Regions from separate parts of the Paenibacillus sp. MY03 genome, predicted to be linked through region 2. Evidence: riboswitches for the same ligand, from Rfam matches in the RefSeq annotation. Region 2 holds a riboswitch; each other region holds the start of a gene.
The links. A riboswitch is a leader RNA that binds a small molecule or an ion and turns the genes downstream of it on or off. The one in region 2 is predicted to bind ZMP and ZTP.

Region 1 (5,590 bases), on a different contig from region 2:
CGCGCTGTTGTAAAAGAGCACGCTGTTCTTCATGGCGCTTCTCATACTCGCCTTGTAGCCCCTTAAGCGAATGACAATCTCGACGATGGCATATTGCGCGAACATGAATAATAACAGAAACAGGAACACTTTGCCGATTAGCGATAACTCAAGTTTCTGATTGTACAGCAAGTTAAACATGAGCGCGGGTGAAAACAGATAAAAGTTCAGCTTCGACAGCGTCTTGATATCGAGCTTGAACGCCCGCATTAACACGATGCCGAGTCCAATCAGCACGCCCATAGGAAGTACGTTATTCATTAAAATGTGCATGAAAACCGTCATGATGATCTCTTCTTTCCAAGTCGGTGATGCGCTAAACATGTCAGCGTGATAAATGGGCGAGCCGTGCAATTGCCGCTATCGGCCTTGGTTCCCCTCCAACTTCGAGGCAATTCGAAACAACCCTTCCCCGAGAGCCTTCCTCCCTCTACGACGGAAGATCCCCAATAAAGTCTACCAGCATAAACGACTCCTGACTATACCTTTGGCCAAATTCGCTTGCGATAAAAACATCCTGGCCGCTCATGCTCTGCATTCCCTTTCCTTGCCAAACCTAGTCTGACAGATTTGCTGCGTTCAATATTCGATGCTCGTCCTCATAAAGCTAGCTCTACGTCTACCTTCCTCCCCCGAACAGCCCCCTCCTTCTGATCCGCGGTACCGCTCGACTCCAGACTTACCCTAGTCACTAATCCAGCACCGAACCTGCTTCCGCTTGCGGGAATTGCAACTCGTACAGTTGGCTATATCGTCCTTGCCTGCGAAGCAACTCTTCATGCGATCCGCTTTCGAGAATGCGGCCTTGCTCCAGCACGTAAATACGGTCGGCCTGCTGGATGGTCGACAGTCGATGGGCGATGACGAGGCAAGTGCGGCCCTTCAGCAGAACGGCGAGCGCATCCTGAATATGCTGCTCCGATTCCGAATCGAGCGATGCCGTCGCTTCGTCGAGGATAATAATGCGCGGATTTTTCAGAATGGCTCTCGCGATGGAGATACGCTGCTTCTGTCCCCCCGACAGCTTGACACCGCGCTCTCCTATTCCCGTATCGTAGCCGTCCGGGAACGCGCTGATAAATGTATCCGCATTCGCGGCTCTCGCAGCCGCGATAACCTCCTCATCCGAGGCGTTCGCATTGCCGTACCGGATATTTTCGCCGATTGTGCCGTTGAACAAGACGATGTCCTGAGACACGATGCCAATCTGTTCTCTTATCGAATCCAGCTTTACATCCTTTAAGGAGTGGCCGTCTATAGTGATGTCGCCCGACTTCGGATCGTAGAAACGCGGAATCAGATGCGCGATCGTCGTTTTGCCGGAGCCCGACGAACCGACCAACGCCGTAATGCGTCCCGCTTCCAGCTCCAGATTGAAGCCGCTCAGCACCTTCGCATCTCCCGAATAAACAAAATCCACATCGCGGAATACGATATGCCCGCGTACCGGCGGAAGCACAACCGCATCCGCCTTCTCCACGATATCCGCCTTCGTGTTCATCACTTCCATGATGCGCTCGTAGGCGGCTGCGGATTGTTGAACCGAATTAATAATGCGGCTGAAGTGGCGAATCGGATTCTGCAGCAGACGCAAATACGCGATAAACGCCACGATCGTGCCGACGGACATATCGCCCCGCATCGCCAGCCAAGCTCCGAACACGAGAACGATAGCCAGACCGACGAAGTTAAGAAAGTCGATGATCGGCTCGTAAGCGGCCCTCAATCGGACAACCTGGATGTTGGCGTCCATATTGATGCGCGTCCTTTCGGAGAACCGTTCGGACTCGTATTCCTCCTTCGTAAAAGACTTGATCAGCCGAATGCCGGTCAACGAATTCTGAAGATGATCGCTAACGTCCGCCACCGACTCCTGCACCTTGCGGAATGATGAACGCATTCGCCTGCCGAACAGGCGCGTCGTCATAATCATAAGCGGGAACGTCGCGAGCAGCAGCAGCGTCAGCCGCCAATCGATCCACAGCATATAAACGGCAATCGCCGTAAAAGTGAAAAAATCGGTAAATAGCTGCATCATGCTCGAGGAGATAAGCTGCTGCAGGATGCCAACGTCGTTCGTGACCCTCGACATCAGATCCCCGGTTCGATTACGGTCGAAAAAAGCGATGTCCAGGTTCTGCATATGGCGATAAAGATCGTTGCGGAATTTGTAAAGCACCGTCTGCCCTATGGTCGCCATCAGAGACGTGCTTAGGTACCGCAGCAAACCAAGCGCCAGAGCGGAGCCCCACACGCCTGCTCCGATGTAGATCAGCTTGTCGTACTGCTTGCCTGGGATAACCTGATCGATCGTATACCTAGTAAGCTGCGGAACGATAAATTCCAGCAGCGACACGCCGATGACGCATACGACGGCCAAAGCAATCGCGCGCCACTCCTGACGCGCATGCGAATAGATTCGGGCGAACATGCCATAGATGCTGGCGGGCTTCGCCTTCTCGCCGGTGCCGAACCTGCCCATGCCCATTCCTCTGCCGGGACGGTAGGCGCCTGTCGGATTTGCATTGCCGCTCATTCCGCTCCCTCCCCGGGATCTCTTCCCGCCACATTGCTAACAGATTCAACAACGGCTCCCACGATCCCGGAATCCTTCTCCCCCGTAATCCCCCGCAGTTCGCTCCTCAATGCCGCGAGAGTCTCTCGAAGCCGCGTTGCAAGAGCTGCGTCAGCGAGCGCCGCCCGCTCCGCCGCCTTGAGCAAATGAATCAGCTCCTTGCCGGCAGGCGTCAGCCTGCGATTGCGTCGCACGCCGCCCGGCTCTTGCGATTCGCCCTCCTCGTCCTGCCCCTCTCGCACTCGCTCCCTCGTCTCCCATTCTCCCGATGCGCCGGCTTCGGACGTTTCGGCACGGCCCAGCTCCTCTTGCAAGTAGCTTCTGCCTTCTTCCGTTATTTGAAAAACCCGTTTGCCATCCTGCTTGTACGGCTCTACCAAGCCTTGATCCCGCAGCATCTGCAGCGTCGGATAGATGGAACCCGCGCTGGGCTTATACGTGCCGCCGGACTGTTCTTCAAGCGCCTTCATCATTTGATAGCCGTGCATATTCTCGTGCGAAAGCAGCTCCAACAGCGCATATTTCACGCCGCCTCTGGTGAAGTAGCGCCTGCCGGAACCGCTCGTGTCGCGTTCGTTGCCCCGATGGAGAAACAATTGTTCCTCCGGTAGCCATTGCTCGCTCATATCGCGAACACCTCCAATGCGATATATCGTTATTATTTTAAATTCTATACGATATATCGCATTATGGCAATTGTATGGATAAACAAAATGATTAGACCGAATGTATTGCATTCGCGCGGTCGGTAACCTATCTTCTTATGCTTTTCTCGACCGACGGCCATATTCAAGTTCGAATATTCCGAAAATTGATGTTGATTCAACCAATCACTAGATTTATAATAATCATTAAATAAATGGGATGCGTAACTGGCGAGAACGTAGATCACTACGGGGGAGCGCATTCGTCAAACTAGCCGTTCGCCTGGGCAAAGCATTTGGTTGATTTTAACCAAATGCTTTTCTATTTTTCGAGGAGAGTGTCGGATGAGAAAGGCGAAAAAAGTAGCAGTGCTGCTGTATGAACAAGTGGATGCTTTGGACGTGACAGGTCCGTTCGAAGCGTTCGCAGTGGCGAGCAACTGGGGGCAGCACTTTCAGGTTTATACGGTCGCCCTGGAATCGAACGCGCCGATTCGGACAATCAGCGGTTTGACAATTCAACCAGACTTCGATTCCTCAGAATGTCCGGTGCCGGACATTCTGATCGTTCCGGGAGGCTGGGGGGCACGCAAAGAGATGCACAATGAAAAGTTGACCGACTGGATCAACGAAACTTCACGACGGGCTGCATTTACGCTTTCTGTCTGCACGGGGGCTCTGCTGCTCGCCAAGGCCGGACTTCTCGATGAATTGCGCGCGACCACCAATCAGCGAGCCATGGATTTGCTAAAGGAGTACGCACCGGCGAGCGCAACGCTGGTGGAGAACGTCCGATACGTGGACAATGGCCGCATCATTACATCTGCAGGCGTTACGGCCGGCATAGATGCGGCTTTGCATCTTGTCGCGAAGCTTCACGGGGAAGAGTTGGCGATCGATACTGCGTCAAGGCTGGAGCATAACTGGAGACGTGAGCCTTCCGAAGAACTCGCTATCCGAAGGGCAACGGCTGAAGACGTCGACTGTATCCGCTCCTTGCTTATTGATGCAGCGCAATGGATTCATTCGGCGCATGGCTTCTGGCAATGGCGGGTTGAAAGCTTCGAACGCGAGATTGTCGAAGCATTTGTCCGGGATCATGAAGTGTTCGTCGCGGCATTTGGGAATGAGCCGGTGGGTTGCTTCTCTGTCCATTGGGGGCGCGAGGAAATATGGGGAGAGCAATTTCATGATGACGCGGGGTACGTTCATCGGTTATGCGTCTCACGCAAACGAAAAGGAGAAGGAATCGGCCGTGAGCTCATTCGATACGCGGAAAGTTATATTGGGGACAGGGGAAAAAGCTGGCTGCGCCTCGACTGCATGGCTGACAACCCTAGCCTTAATGCCTTCTACCTCAGTCTCGGATTTGTCTTGCAGGGGCGCTTCGACGAGAGCCTCTGGAGCGCCAATTTGTACGAGAGGGAGATTCTAGGAAAAGCAACCCGCCACTAAGCCACATGCATCCTTCGTCATGGACCCACGATCTGAGCAGCCTGCAAAATCGAAGGGGCTGCTTGTTGAAATAGCTCACTTGATGGATGAAACGTCAAAAATGAAGAAATGGCGGTGCAGTTCATTATCCCTTCACCGCCATTTTTGGCTTTTGGTCTATTGCCGCCTTCTTAAGCAAATTGTGAGCGAGCGAAAAGCCGAAACGTCGTTATTGTTGCTGTTACGAGCTCCATAGTCGTTATTAACGCCTATGGGATGTTTTTGTTGCAGTGAATCGGTCAAGGATTGGTATCCCGCGACCATTTCCGTGTCTATGTGCATTACTGTCTCGCTATTATTTTTATCCTTTGGGACAGCCCCCAATTTCCGTTTCTTCCCCTTCTACCTGGATTGAACGCTCTCCTTCGCGGCAGCGTCATGCTCCCCCTGGGAATGACGGTACAGCTCCTCGTAATAGCCGGCCGCGTCCAGAAGCTCTTGATGCGTTCCCTGCTCTACGATCTCGCCCTTGCTCATGACCAGAATGCGGTCCGCTCCCATAATTGTCGACAGTCTGTGGGCGATGACCAGCGTCGTGCGGCCGACGGCAACCAGATTCAGCGCATTCTGAATCAGCTGCTCGGTATGGGAATCGAGATTGGCGGTCGCTTCGTCGAGAATCAAAATTTTCGGCTTGAACACGATGATCCGCGCGAAGGAGATCAACTGCCTCTCCCCGGCGGACAACCCGCTGCCGCGTTCGGACAGGCGCGTATCGTAGCCATCCTTCATCCGCCCGATAATCTCGCCCGCACCGATAAATTCGCAAGCCTCGATGACCTCTTCGCGGGATATGCCGGGATCGAACAAACGCACATTGTCGAGCACGGTGCCCGAA
Region 2 (5,590 bases):
CATGAAGCTGCATGGGATTAATGTCATCGGCACGGCAACGACGGTCGAAGAAGCGATTAAACTGGAATCCGCCGGAGTAGACGCGATTGTGGCGCAAGGAAGCGAAGCGGGAGGACATCGGGGGACGTTTCTGCCGAGTAAGACCGACGCTCTGATAGGTACTATGGCTTTGGTGCCTCAGATCGCGGATCATGTTTCGGTTCCGATTATCGCATCGGGAGGCATTATGGATGGTCGCGGGCTTGCAGCAAGCCTCGTTTTGGGAGCTTCCGCCGTGCAGATGGGAACCGCTTTTTTGGCAAGCCATGAGAGCGGCGCACATACCGTCTACAAAGGTAGGATTCTTACATCCAGCGAAGATGCCACCGAGGTCACATCCGCCTATTCGGGTAAAGCGGCGCGCGGCATTTTGACGGATTACATAACGGATATGCGTACCTATCAAGGGGAAATCCCCGACTATCCGATTCAGCATGCAATGACGAGAGAAATTCGCCAGGCGGCTTCCAAAGCCAATAATCCAGAGCTTATGTCTCTCTGGGCCGGGCAAGGACTCCGATTAGCCAAAGAACGCGGGGCAGCAGAAATCGTGGAACAGACGATGGAGCATGCGCGCCTCCTTATGCGAAACATGGGGAGACAATAGATGAATCAGCAGCCGGTCCTGGCGACCGGCAATAAAGTAAACAAAATGCTTGAAGTTATTTGAAAGTTCGGACTATAATGGAGCTAGATTAAGGGTGTGTGTGACTGGCGTAACGTGGGGTACCACGAGGGAGCACATATTTTATACGGCCGAACGCCTGGGCAGAGGTAAGGGGATTATCCCCTTGCCTTTTTATGTTTGAACAGAAGCAGAAAGGGCTGATGGCATGAAAGAAGAAAAGTTGATCTTGGACGGTAATCGCGTTGCGGCCGCTATGAAGGAGGGATTAGTCGAACAAATCAAACGTCTCTCCGAGAAAGAAATTGTCCCGTGTCTGGCAACCATTCTGGTTGGCGACGATCCGTCGTCAGCGACTTATGTCCGAATGAAAGGAAATGCATGCGCCAGACTTGGTATACACTCCATCCGTGTTGAACTTCCTTCGACTACCACGACAGAAGAGCTGATTGCGGAAATAAACAAGCTTAACGATGATCCCCGTGTTCATGGCATCTTGTTGCAGCATCCCGTTCCTCATCATATTGACGAAAGGGCTGCATTCGAGGCAATCCGAATAGAAAAGGATGTAGATGGCGTAACCACGATAGGATTCGCTCAGAACGCCTTTGGTTTCGCCGATTTTCCTTCGTGTACGCCAGCCGCGATCATCGCCATTTTGGATTACTACAATATTCCGATTGAAGGAAAACATGCCGTAGTAATTGGAAGAAGTCCGATCCTTGGGAAACCGGTATCCGTTATGCTTCTGAACAGAAATGCGACGGTAACCGTTTGCCACTCGAAAACGGCCAAGCTCCCGGAACTAGTTCGATTAGGCGACATTGTCGTAGCCGCCGTTGGCAAGCCGAATTTCGTCCAAGGCGATTGGATCAAACCAGGAGCCGTAGTCGTCGATGCGGGCTACAACAAAGGGAATATCGGAGATGTCGATTATGAAGCTTGTCTGGAGAACGCCTCCGCGATAACGCCCGTTCCGGCTGGCGTTGGACCCGTCACTATTGCTGCATTGCTCAAACATACGGTCGAAGCGGCTGAACGTTTGTTAGCGAAGTCGATGCTCTAGTGCCTGTCTCTCAGCAGAATCCCGGGAACAGCGCGGATGTAAATAAGTTCCCCTACAAGCTCTACAATGGTTTGAGTGACGATTACGGCCGACACCAACCCGTTTAATGGTTCGGGCAATGCAAGCGCAAAAGGCAGGACGACCAGGGAGTTGCGTGTCCCGCTACTAAAGATCAGCGCTCTCCCTGCTCCGACATCCAGCCGGAAGACGCGCGCAACGAAGCGGGCGACTAGCGGGACAATGATCATATAAGCAACGTAGACGGGAATGGCTTGACTGATATAATTGATGGATTCGTATAGTTTGCTGATTTGCGAAGCTACGACGACGAATAACGTCAGCGCCATAAAAGGAACCGGCAGCCATGCTGCGGCGTCAAGAAATACGATGCCGCGCGGCTGCCTTTTCGCCCATAGCTGCGTTAGAAGAGCAAGGAGCAGAGGGACCGCGATGAGACCCAAAAAAGCCTCCAGAAAGGGCTGCGCCCTCACAACGTCAGCTGTTTGATTCCCCATGAATATCCAGAGGTAAAAGGGCAGCAATATCATTTGAGAAACAAAAAGCAAAGGCGTTGCAACCAGAATAAGTTTCTCGTCCCCGCGGCCAAGATGTGTAAAAACGATGACGTAATCTATGCAGGGTGTAAGCAAAACTAGAAATACGCCTAATAAAAGGGCCGGGTCGGCCGGAAGAAACCGAGTTAACCCCCAAACAATGAGGGGCACAGCTATGTAATTCATGATGAAAAGAGCGTAAATAAACTGTCGATTCGTTAAGGATTCTTTTAGACGAAGGAACGGTATTTGCGTAAACATACCAAACATTAAGATGGCAAGCACGATCGAAATGGAACGATCCAAATGACCGCTTGCATGCGGCCATATCAAACCTGTTCCTGCTGCAATCAAGAGTATAATCGCATAAAGCCATACTTGATTTTTCTCCAGTTGTTCCCTTGCACTCATTGTCTCTGTTCCTTCCCCTCCATGCATCGTTTTGTAAGTATAGCTTTGAACGGGTTGCGGTGTAAATAACGGTGATCATAAACAGATCAAGCTCGCCGCGGGAGTATCGCAGCTGGGCAGCATTTTCTAGTCTGCTGGTCCGCACGGCCAGGTAAACAATTGTCGATAAAAGTAAAGAGAAGGTTATAGAGCTGCGCCACTTAAGTTCCTTATACTGTCTGCAAGGCGATGCAACGGCAACAGGCATGCCTGCAGAAGGGGGAGCGATATGGGAAGTTTTGCTTATAAATTGCGGTTTGTGTTGAAGCCAGGGCATCTGGAGGAACAGAGGCTGCAGGATTTGCTGGCATTTTGCCGGGAGGCGCAGATCGATGAGGTGATGTTTTTCATTGATCCGATGAACCTGCGTCATGTGACGGAAGCGGAGGCGGCAGCGTGGCTGGATGCTATCGCGCGGGCGAAGCCCGCGGTCGAGGCGCTAGGGGTGGCGGTATCGATCAATCCCTTGAACACGATGATCCATGACTCGGCAGGCAACCAATTGCTGCCTGATCAGCCATTTCGGCGGATGGTGGATGTGAGGGGTACGGAATCACAGGTAGCGGTCTGCCCGCTCTGTCCAGAATGGCGGGCTTATATCGTTGCCCGATACAGGCAGTATGCCGCATTGCGGCCGCGCACCTTATGGCTGGAGGATGATTTTCGCTTCCATAATCACGCGCCGCTGGAGTGGGGCGGCTGCTTCTGCGAGGCGCATATGCAGCTCTATGCCCAGAGGGCGGGGGTGGACAGCTTGGAGCGCGAGTCGTTCCTGGCAGGGGTGCTGGCGCCTGGCGATCCCCACCCGTACCGCCAGGTATGGTTGGATTGCTGCCGCAGCACGATAGTGGAGCTTGCCGCGCTCTTGGAACAGGTAATTCATGACGTGGCGCCGCAGGCGAAGGTGGGCCTGATGTCGAGCGACCCGGCTGTCCATGCGGCGGAGGCGCGCGATTGGCACGGGCTGATGGCAGCGCTTAGCGGACCGGGAGGCGAGCCGGCAGTAATTGTACGCCCGCATCTGCCCGCATATATGGAAACCAGCGGCATGCATTACGCCTGGCACTTCCATGCCGTATCGATGCTGACGGCAGCACTGTTGCCGGAAGGGACTGAACTGTACCCGGAGCTGGAAAATGTGCCTTATACGCGATTTGCCAAGTCGGATCGCTTCCAGCAGTACCAGCTCGAGACGGCGCTGCTGCTCGGCAGCAGCGGCATCACGCTCAATATTGTGGATATGGCGGGCAATGGCATATATAAGACTGAGCAGGCCGAGCGGTGGCTGAAGCCGCTGAAGCCTTATTTGCAGGCAGTGGCGGGGATGCCGCTGCAACAACACAATATGCAGGGCGTACAGGTGCTTGTGAACGAGTTATCCGCGTATACGCTGCATACGGGCGGCGACGCGTCGATGGCCGGTCTGTATCCGCAGGAAACGTTCTGGAGCAGCCTGCTTTCGGCTTATGGCATCGCGAATCGTTTTGTTACCCAGCTGCCGGGCAATACTGAACCGGTCGCGATTGCAGGCCAAGTCTTGCGCAATATCTCGAACGAGCAGATTGCCAGCCTGTTTGCGAACAACTGCGTGCTGCTGGATGGATTGGCAGTAGAGGTGCTGGTGGAGCGGGGTCTTGGCCGGCTGTGCGGCGCCAAGCGTGTGCGCTGGCATGAGCTGCAGTCCTATGAGCAGATTGGCAACAACGGGCATTGCGCCGGCATGGACCACGGTATTCTGCGCCCTTACTTGAGCATGGCGCCTTGCTTGGAAGTCGAGTATGAGGCTGATGCGGCCACGGTGCTGACGACGGTGTGCAGGCCGGACGGAGAGGCCTTGTTCCCGGGGATGGTGATTGCGAACGAGGGCGTGCTGATCCTTCCTTATCGGCAGGAGAACCCCTATGGCCTGTTGAATCCGCAACGCAGGGCAATCATTCAGCAGTTTTTGGCCTGGCGCTCCGCAATCTCGCCGCTGATGGCAGTTAGCCAGGCACCGCATGTAGCCGTATATGGCTATCGCACGCAGGATGAACAGATTGTCGCCATTGCCAATCATTCGCTGGATGATGTGTATGAGCTCGAATTGTCGGGCTTGCCGGCAGCCGGCAACTGGAAAATGCATCATTGTGCTTGCCCGGAAGGCCAAGCGCTTGATACCGAGCAGCAAGATGGAAAGTTGATAATAAAGAATAAAATACCTTTTATGTCAACTGTTGTTATACGGTGTTGTAATCCAACATCAGCTCCAGGGCAAAATCAGGTAATGAACTGTCCATGAAAGTAAAATCAAGTGTATAGAGGCTGCCGGATATCCGGTTATATAATGGGATAGTGCACAATATATCAACGAATTGGGGGCTAATCGATGGGCAGCAAGCGTATATTGCCATGGCTGATGATTGTAGTGCTGGTGTTTTTGGCTGCATGCAGCAACAGCGGCAACAAGGAGAATGAACCTGCAGGCAATGGCACGAATAACGGCAACAACACAGAAGCATCGGGAGATGGCGGCGAACGGACGACACCGATTGAATTGACCATGTTCCGGGAGAGCGCGGCAGATATCAAGTTTTTGCCCGGGGAGAGCATGGATAAGAATTCGGTCTATGATGCTATCGAACGCGATCTAGGCATTCGCATCAAAAATATTTGGGTAGCGGACGCCACCCAATACCAGCAAAAGCTGCAAATGAGCATTTCTTCAAATGATATCGCCGATCTTATGCAAGTGACGATGGCCCAACTGCAGCAGCTCGTCGAAGCCGATATGATTATGGATCTGACCGAGGTGTACGAGCAGCACGCGACACCGGAGACCAAAGCCTATATTATGGGCGATGGCGGTACTCAGCTGGA
Region 3 (5,590 bases), on a different contig from region 2:
GTCAGTCTAATCCTTTTCTTGTGCTATAATAACGGTGCAACGGTTATTTTAAATATAGCAAGGATTGAATCATACAGATGATCGAGACTATAGTTTGGCAATCCGGCCCTTCGAGCAATATGACTGGCGGCAACGCACCCGGCAACGTGACTTGTGGCGATACGCCCCGAGGTAAGGCGCAGGCAACGGACCTGGCAAGGAAGGAGCTCACCACAGTCAAGGGGGAACTCTCCACGGCAACGGATGAGCTCTCCATGGCGGCGGACAAGCTGCGTTCTGGCGGGCTGGTGGCCTTTCCCACCGAGACGGTATACGGCCTCGGCGCGGATGCGCGAAGCGACGAAGCTGTCGCAGGCATCTTCGAGGCCAAGGGGCGTCCCTCCGACAACCCGCTGATCGTGCATATCGCGCGCCGGGAGCAGCTCGACGAGCTGACGGTGTCCGTCTCTCCGCTGGAGGAGGCGCTTATGACGGCCTTTTGGCCGGGGCCGCTTACGCTCGTGCTGCCAGTCCAAAAAGGCGCGCTCTCGCCGCTGGTGACTGCGGGGCTATCCACCGTCGCCGTCCGGATGCCGGATCATCCCGTCGCGCTGGAGTTGCTGCGGCAGGCCGACTGCCCCGTCGCGGCGCCGAGCGCCAATCGGTCGGGCCGTCCCAGCCCGACGACGGCCGCGCATGTGCTGGAGGATCTCGGAGGCCGCATACACGGCATCGTGGACGGCGGAGCGACCGGCGTTGGGTTGGAGTCTACGGTCGTGCAGCTGGAAGACAACGGCCTTGTCCGCATCCTGCGACCGGGAGGCATAACGTCGGAGCAGCTTCAGGCTGCGCTGCCGGAGGCCGTCGTCGTAACCGACGACGAACTGCATGGGGAGTCTGCCCCGCGTTCACCAGGCATGAAGTACACGCATTATGCGCCGCGCGGCGAGCTGACGCTGGTGCGCGGCGACGACCGCGACATCGTGGCGGCCGCCATCCAGCATGCCGTGGAGGACTGCAGTTCCGCCGGTGTCGCGACCGGCGTGCTTGCATTCGACGAACGGGCGGCGCAGTACCAGGCCGATCTCGTCATCGGCATGGGCAGCGAGGCGTTGCCCCAGGAGGCGGCCAAGCGCCTGTACGCCGCGCTGCGCGAGTTCGATGCCGCGGGCATTCAGCGGATCTGGGCGGAAACGCCGGGCCCGGACGGGATCGGCGCTGCGCTTCTCAATCGGATGGTCAAGGCGGCAGGCGGCCGCATCCTACTCGCAAATCCCAGGAATTAGTATGAACGACCTCTTGTCCGCATATGTTGGTTAGAGAATGCGCGGTGGACAAGGGGAGATTGGATTGGGAGATGCGAATCTATTTGCCGGGCAAGTGCTGACGCTGTTGTGCATAGCGGCGGCGCTAGGCTTTGACGCTTTTTCGCTTGGCCTGGGAATCGGGCTTAAGGGAATCAGGGTGCGGGATATTCTGAAGCTGGGCTTCGTGATCGGACTGTTCCACGTTTTGATGCCGATCGGAGGCTTAATGACGGGACACCTTGTCAGCGATATGTTGGGGCAAGTTGCATCGACTGCCGCTGGCGTGCTGCTCATTCTGCTCGGCTGCCATATGATGTACAGCTCGTTCAAGGGCGAAGAGGTGCGGTCTTTCGATCACCGCACGGCCTGGGGGCTGCTGGTGCTTGCGTTCAGCGTCAGCATCGACGCCTTCTCGGTGGGTATTACGCTGGGCATGTTCTCGGCGGATCTGTGGCTGACCATTACTCTGTTCGGATTGATTGGCGGGCTAATGTCTATGCTGGGCTTGTTGCTGGGCAGGAAAGTCGGCGGCAATCTGGGCGAATACGGCGAGGCATTAGGAGGCGCGATCTTGCTCGTATTCGGCGCATTATTTGTCTTTTAACGCAGAAGGGCCCTGAGCCCATACCAATCGAATGAGAAAGGGGAACACAGGGATGAAACGAATATTGTTCGTCTGTACCGGCAACACATGCCGCTCTCCGATGGCCGAGGCGCTGCTGAGAGAGCAAGCGGCCAGGAGAGGCATAACAGTAGCCGTCCGATCCGCCGGCGTGTCCACCGTCGACGGTCTTCCGATCTCCTCTCATGCACTCGAGGCGCTCCGCAGACGGGATATCGCGCATAACGGTTCCTCCCGTGCTTTGACGGCTGAGGCCGTTGCTTGGGCGGATCTCATTTTGACGATGACCACGGGTCATAAGCGAAGCTTGCTTCATGTCCATCCGGATGCGGTGGACAAGACGTATACGCTCAAGGAGTTCGCGGGGGCGGATGCCGCCGTGCTGAAAAATATCGAGGAGCTCGAAAGCCTGTATTCCGACATGCAGATGAAGGGCGCGATTGGACAGCAGTTAACGAGCGAGGAGCGCAGGCGGATGCTGGAGCTGGAGCGAAGCATTCCCAGCTTCGATATCGCCGATCCCTTTGGAGGCGCGTTATCCACCTACGAGAGCTGCTCCGGAGAGATCGAGGATGCGGTCCGCAAGCTGCTCGACAAGCTGTCGGGTCGGAGTCTGATCAAGTGAAAACGGGCGTTCTTCCTCCGAATTCCGGATTGCTTTATATCACGCCATGAGATATGATGAATATACAAACACGGTTTCCGATGTAACTGGCGACGGAAGTGGGTAACCACGGTGGAGCATCGGAATATACGGCCGGTCGCCTGGGCAAAGAGCGTCATGCTGCAAAGCATGTCTGCTCTTTTTTTCGTTTTTTCAAGATGCGAGGATGCATAAGCTGTCGCTTAGCCGCTTTGCCTTGCCTGTACGGTTGTCGTCCGCGGTCGGCTGTTGTCGAATTCTTAACATAAAGCAGGACAACTCCGATAGAGCTTTTCCCGCCGTAGAGGTATACTAACAGCATGAGGGGATTTGCCTAGTGCAAGGAACCGGGCAAGGAAATTCTGGAGAAGAGGTGTTGGCATTGAAGATTGCGATTGGAGCCGACCATGCGGGCTACCGCTTGAAGGATGTAATCGTTCCGTTATTGGAGTCGCTTGGACACGAGATTGAGGATGTCGGCTGCGACTGCAGCCAGTCCGTGGATTATCCGGATTATGCTATGCCAGTCTGCGAATCGGTTGTCTCGGGCAAAGCCGAGCGCGGCATTTTAATCTGCGGCACGGGCATTGGCATGTCGATTGCCGCGAACAAGGTTCCGGGTATTCGCTGCGCGCTTGTGCATGATTTGTTCTCCGCGCAAGCGACGCGCGAGCATAACGACACAAACGTGCTTGCCATGGGCGAACGTATTATCGGACCGGGCGTAGCCGAAGAGATCGTCAAGGTGTGGCTGTCGACTCCGTTCTCCAACGGCGAGCGTCATGTAGGCCGCGTCAACAAAGTGATGGAGATCGAGAAAAAGTTCAACTCGCGCCCTTAATAGTGAGTTCAAAAAGTTCGGTTATCAGTACCGAGAAGATTGAAGGCAACTAGAAACTGAGGAGTGGAGCGTAGCAGAGCTACGTGAGCACCGGAAGGTTCGGTTGCGTTTAATATTCGATGTCGAGTAAGCTTCTCGGTATACTTCGTAATGGGAATCGGACTTTTTGAACAACCACTTAATAGCGCGGGCGATTCCTTAGTAGGAGGCGTTGAACGATGACGACGGAGAAGCGAATCCCCGATCCATCTCTCTGGTCCGCCGATGTCGAGCGCATCGTCCGGGAGCTGGCCGAAGCCGGCCGCCTGCGCGCCCACGAACTGCTCGTAATTGGCGCCAGTACCAGCGAAGTAATCGGCGAGCGAATCGGCACGGCAGGCGCGCTTGAGGCCGCTGCCGCCATATATGCGGGCGTGGAGGCAGCGCGCAAAGATATTGCGTTCATTCCCGCCTATCAATGCTGCGAGCATCTAAACCGGGCGCTTGTTCTGGAAGAAGAAGCGGCTCGGCGATACGGTCTTGAGCTTGTGCATGCCGTACCTATTCCCAAAGCTGGAGGGTCGATGGCGGCTTATGCTTACGGCAAGCTTTCGAATCCCTGTCTCGTGGAGTCGATTCAGGCTCATGCGGGTATAGACATCGGGGATACGTTCATTGGGATGCATTTAAAGAGGGTGGCCGTACCCGTACGTCCTTCTATCCGTTCCATCGGAGAAGGACATGTGACGATGGCCATAACCAGACCGAAGCTTATAGGCGGCGCTCGCGCCGTATATGAGCCGCAGAACGTCTTAACAGCCGAACAATCGGCGGATCATTGCGAGTAATGAACCACACTATATTCTATTTCAGGAGGAATCATCATTATGGAACATCTACGTAAACAAGATCCAGAGGTATTGAAGGCACTTGGCCTTGAGCTGCAACGCCAACGAGACAACATCGAGCTGATCGCGTCCGAAAACATCGTAAGCGAAGCTGTCCTTGAAGCTATGGGCTCCGTATTGACGAACAAGTATGCAGAAGGCTACCCGGGCAAACGTTACTATGGCGGCTGCGAGCATGTCGATATCGTCGAGGATCTGGCCCGCGATCGCGCCAAGGAGCTGTTCGGCGCAGAGCACGTAAACGTACAGCCGCATTCCGGCGCACAAGCGAACATGGCTGTGTACCTGGCTGCTCTTAAACCTGGCGACACCGTACTCGGTATGAACCTGGCTCATGGCGGTCACTTGACGCACGGCAGCCCGGTTAACGCATCCGGCTTGCTGTATAACTTCGTGGCTTACGGCGTACAAGAGGATTCCTTCACCATCGATTACGAAGAAGTTCGCAAGCTGGCGTTCAAACACCGCCCTCGCATGCTCGTGGCGGGCGCGAGCGCTTACCCGCGCATCATCGACTTCGAAAAACTGGGCCAAATCGCGAACGAAGTCGGCGCGCTCTTCATGGTCGACATGGCGCATATCGCTGGTCTGGTTGCAGCCGGTCTTCACCCAAGCCCGGTGCCGCATGCCCATTTCGTTACGACAACAACGCATAAGACGCTTCGCGGACCTCGCGGCGGCATGATCATGTGTCGCAAGTCCTGGGCGGCAGCCATCGACAAGGCCGTATTCCCAGGCTCCCAAGGCGGCCCTCTGATGCATATCATCGCAGCGAAAGCAGTTGCGCTGGGAGAGGCTTTGCAGCCATCCTTCAAGGAATACGCCCAGAACGTCGTGAACAATGCGAAGGTGCTCTCCGAGGAGCTTCTGTCCAAGGGCATCAACATCGTATCTGGCGGCACGGACAACCACCTGATGCTGATCGATACGCGCAGCCTAAACATTACGGGCAAAGCTGCCGAGCATGTACTCGACGAAGTAGGCATCACCGTGAACAAAAACGCGATTCCATTCGACCCGACGAGCCCGTTCGTCACGAGCGGCATCCGTGTGGGTACGCCTGCGGCTACGGCTCGCGGCATGAACGAAGATGCGATGAAGGTCATCGCGGAAGTTATCGCGCTGGTGCTCAAAAATCCGGAAGACAGCGCGACATTGGATAAGGCTCGCGGTATGGTGCGCGATTTGACGGCCCAATTCCCGCTCTACCCAAGCATCAACTACTAGGTCGTGTCTGAAAACCCGCTCAGGGGCATCTTTCACCGCCTTTCCGCCCCCTGCTTCGTCACTTTTGCTTGACGTACCCCTGGT

Region 1: another riboswitch for ZMP and ZTP. It lies ahead of B1748_RS01500 (GNAT family N-acetyltransferase); the one in region 2 lies ahead of B1748_RS35435 (bifunctional 5,10-methylenetetrahydrofolate dehydrogenase/5,10-methenyltetrahydrofolate cyclohydrolase).
Region 3: another riboswitch for ZMP and ZTP. It lies ahead of rpiB (ribose 5-phosphate isomerase B); the one in region 2 lies ahead of B1748_RS35435 (bifunctional 5,10-methylenetetrahydrofolate dehydrogenase/5,10-methenyltetrahydrofolate cyclohydrolase).

What each region holds. Positions count from the first base shown of each region.
Region 1 is NZ_MXQD01000001.1:463,827-469,416, reverse strand. Features, by position in the region: gene B1748_RS01515 (AEC family transporter) at 1-324, opposite strand, end outside; gene B1748_RS01510 (ABC transporter ATP-binding protein) at 731-2,575, opposite strand; gene B1748_RS01505 (PadR family transcriptional regulator) at 2,572-3,240, opposite strand; ZMP/ZTP riboswitch at 3,473-3,554, shown strand; gene B1748_RS01500 (GNAT family N-acetyltransferase) at 3,604-4,713, shown strand; gene B1748_RS01495 (ABC transporter ATP-binding protein) at 5,095-5,590, opposite strand, start outside.
Region 2 is NZ_MXQD01000087.1:16,815-22,404, reverse strand. Features, by position in the region: gene B1748_RS35440 (NAD(P)H-dependent flavin oxidoreductase) at 1-646, shown strand, start outside; ZMP/ZTP riboswitch at 737-816, shown strand; gene B1748_RS35435 (bifunctional 5,10-methylenetetrahydrofolate dehydrogenase/5,10-methenyltetrahydrofolate cyclohydrolase) at 873-1,730, shown strand; gene B1748_RS35430 (arsenic resistance protein) at 1,727-2,695, opposite strand; gene B1748_RS35425 (hypothetical protein) at 2,964-5,012, shown strand; gene B1748_RS35420 (extracellular solute-binding protein) at 5,100-5,590, shown strand, end outside.
Region 3 is NZ_MXQD01000030.1:7,456-13,045, reverse strand. Features, by position in the region: gene B1748_RS21060 (L-threonylcarbamoyladenylate synthase) at 78-1,265, shown strand; gene B1748_RS21055 (manganese efflux pump MntP) at 1,330-1,890, shown strand; gene B1748_RS21050 (low molecular weight protein arginine phosphatase) at 1,943-2,533, shown strand; ZMP/ZTP riboswitch at 2,606-2,686, shown strand; gene rpiB (ribose 5-phosphate isomerase B) at 2,934-3,392, shown strand; gene B1748_RS21040 (TIGR01440 family protein) at 3,611-4,219, shown strand; gene B1748_RS21035 (serine hydroxymethyltransferase) at 4,259-5,506, shown strand.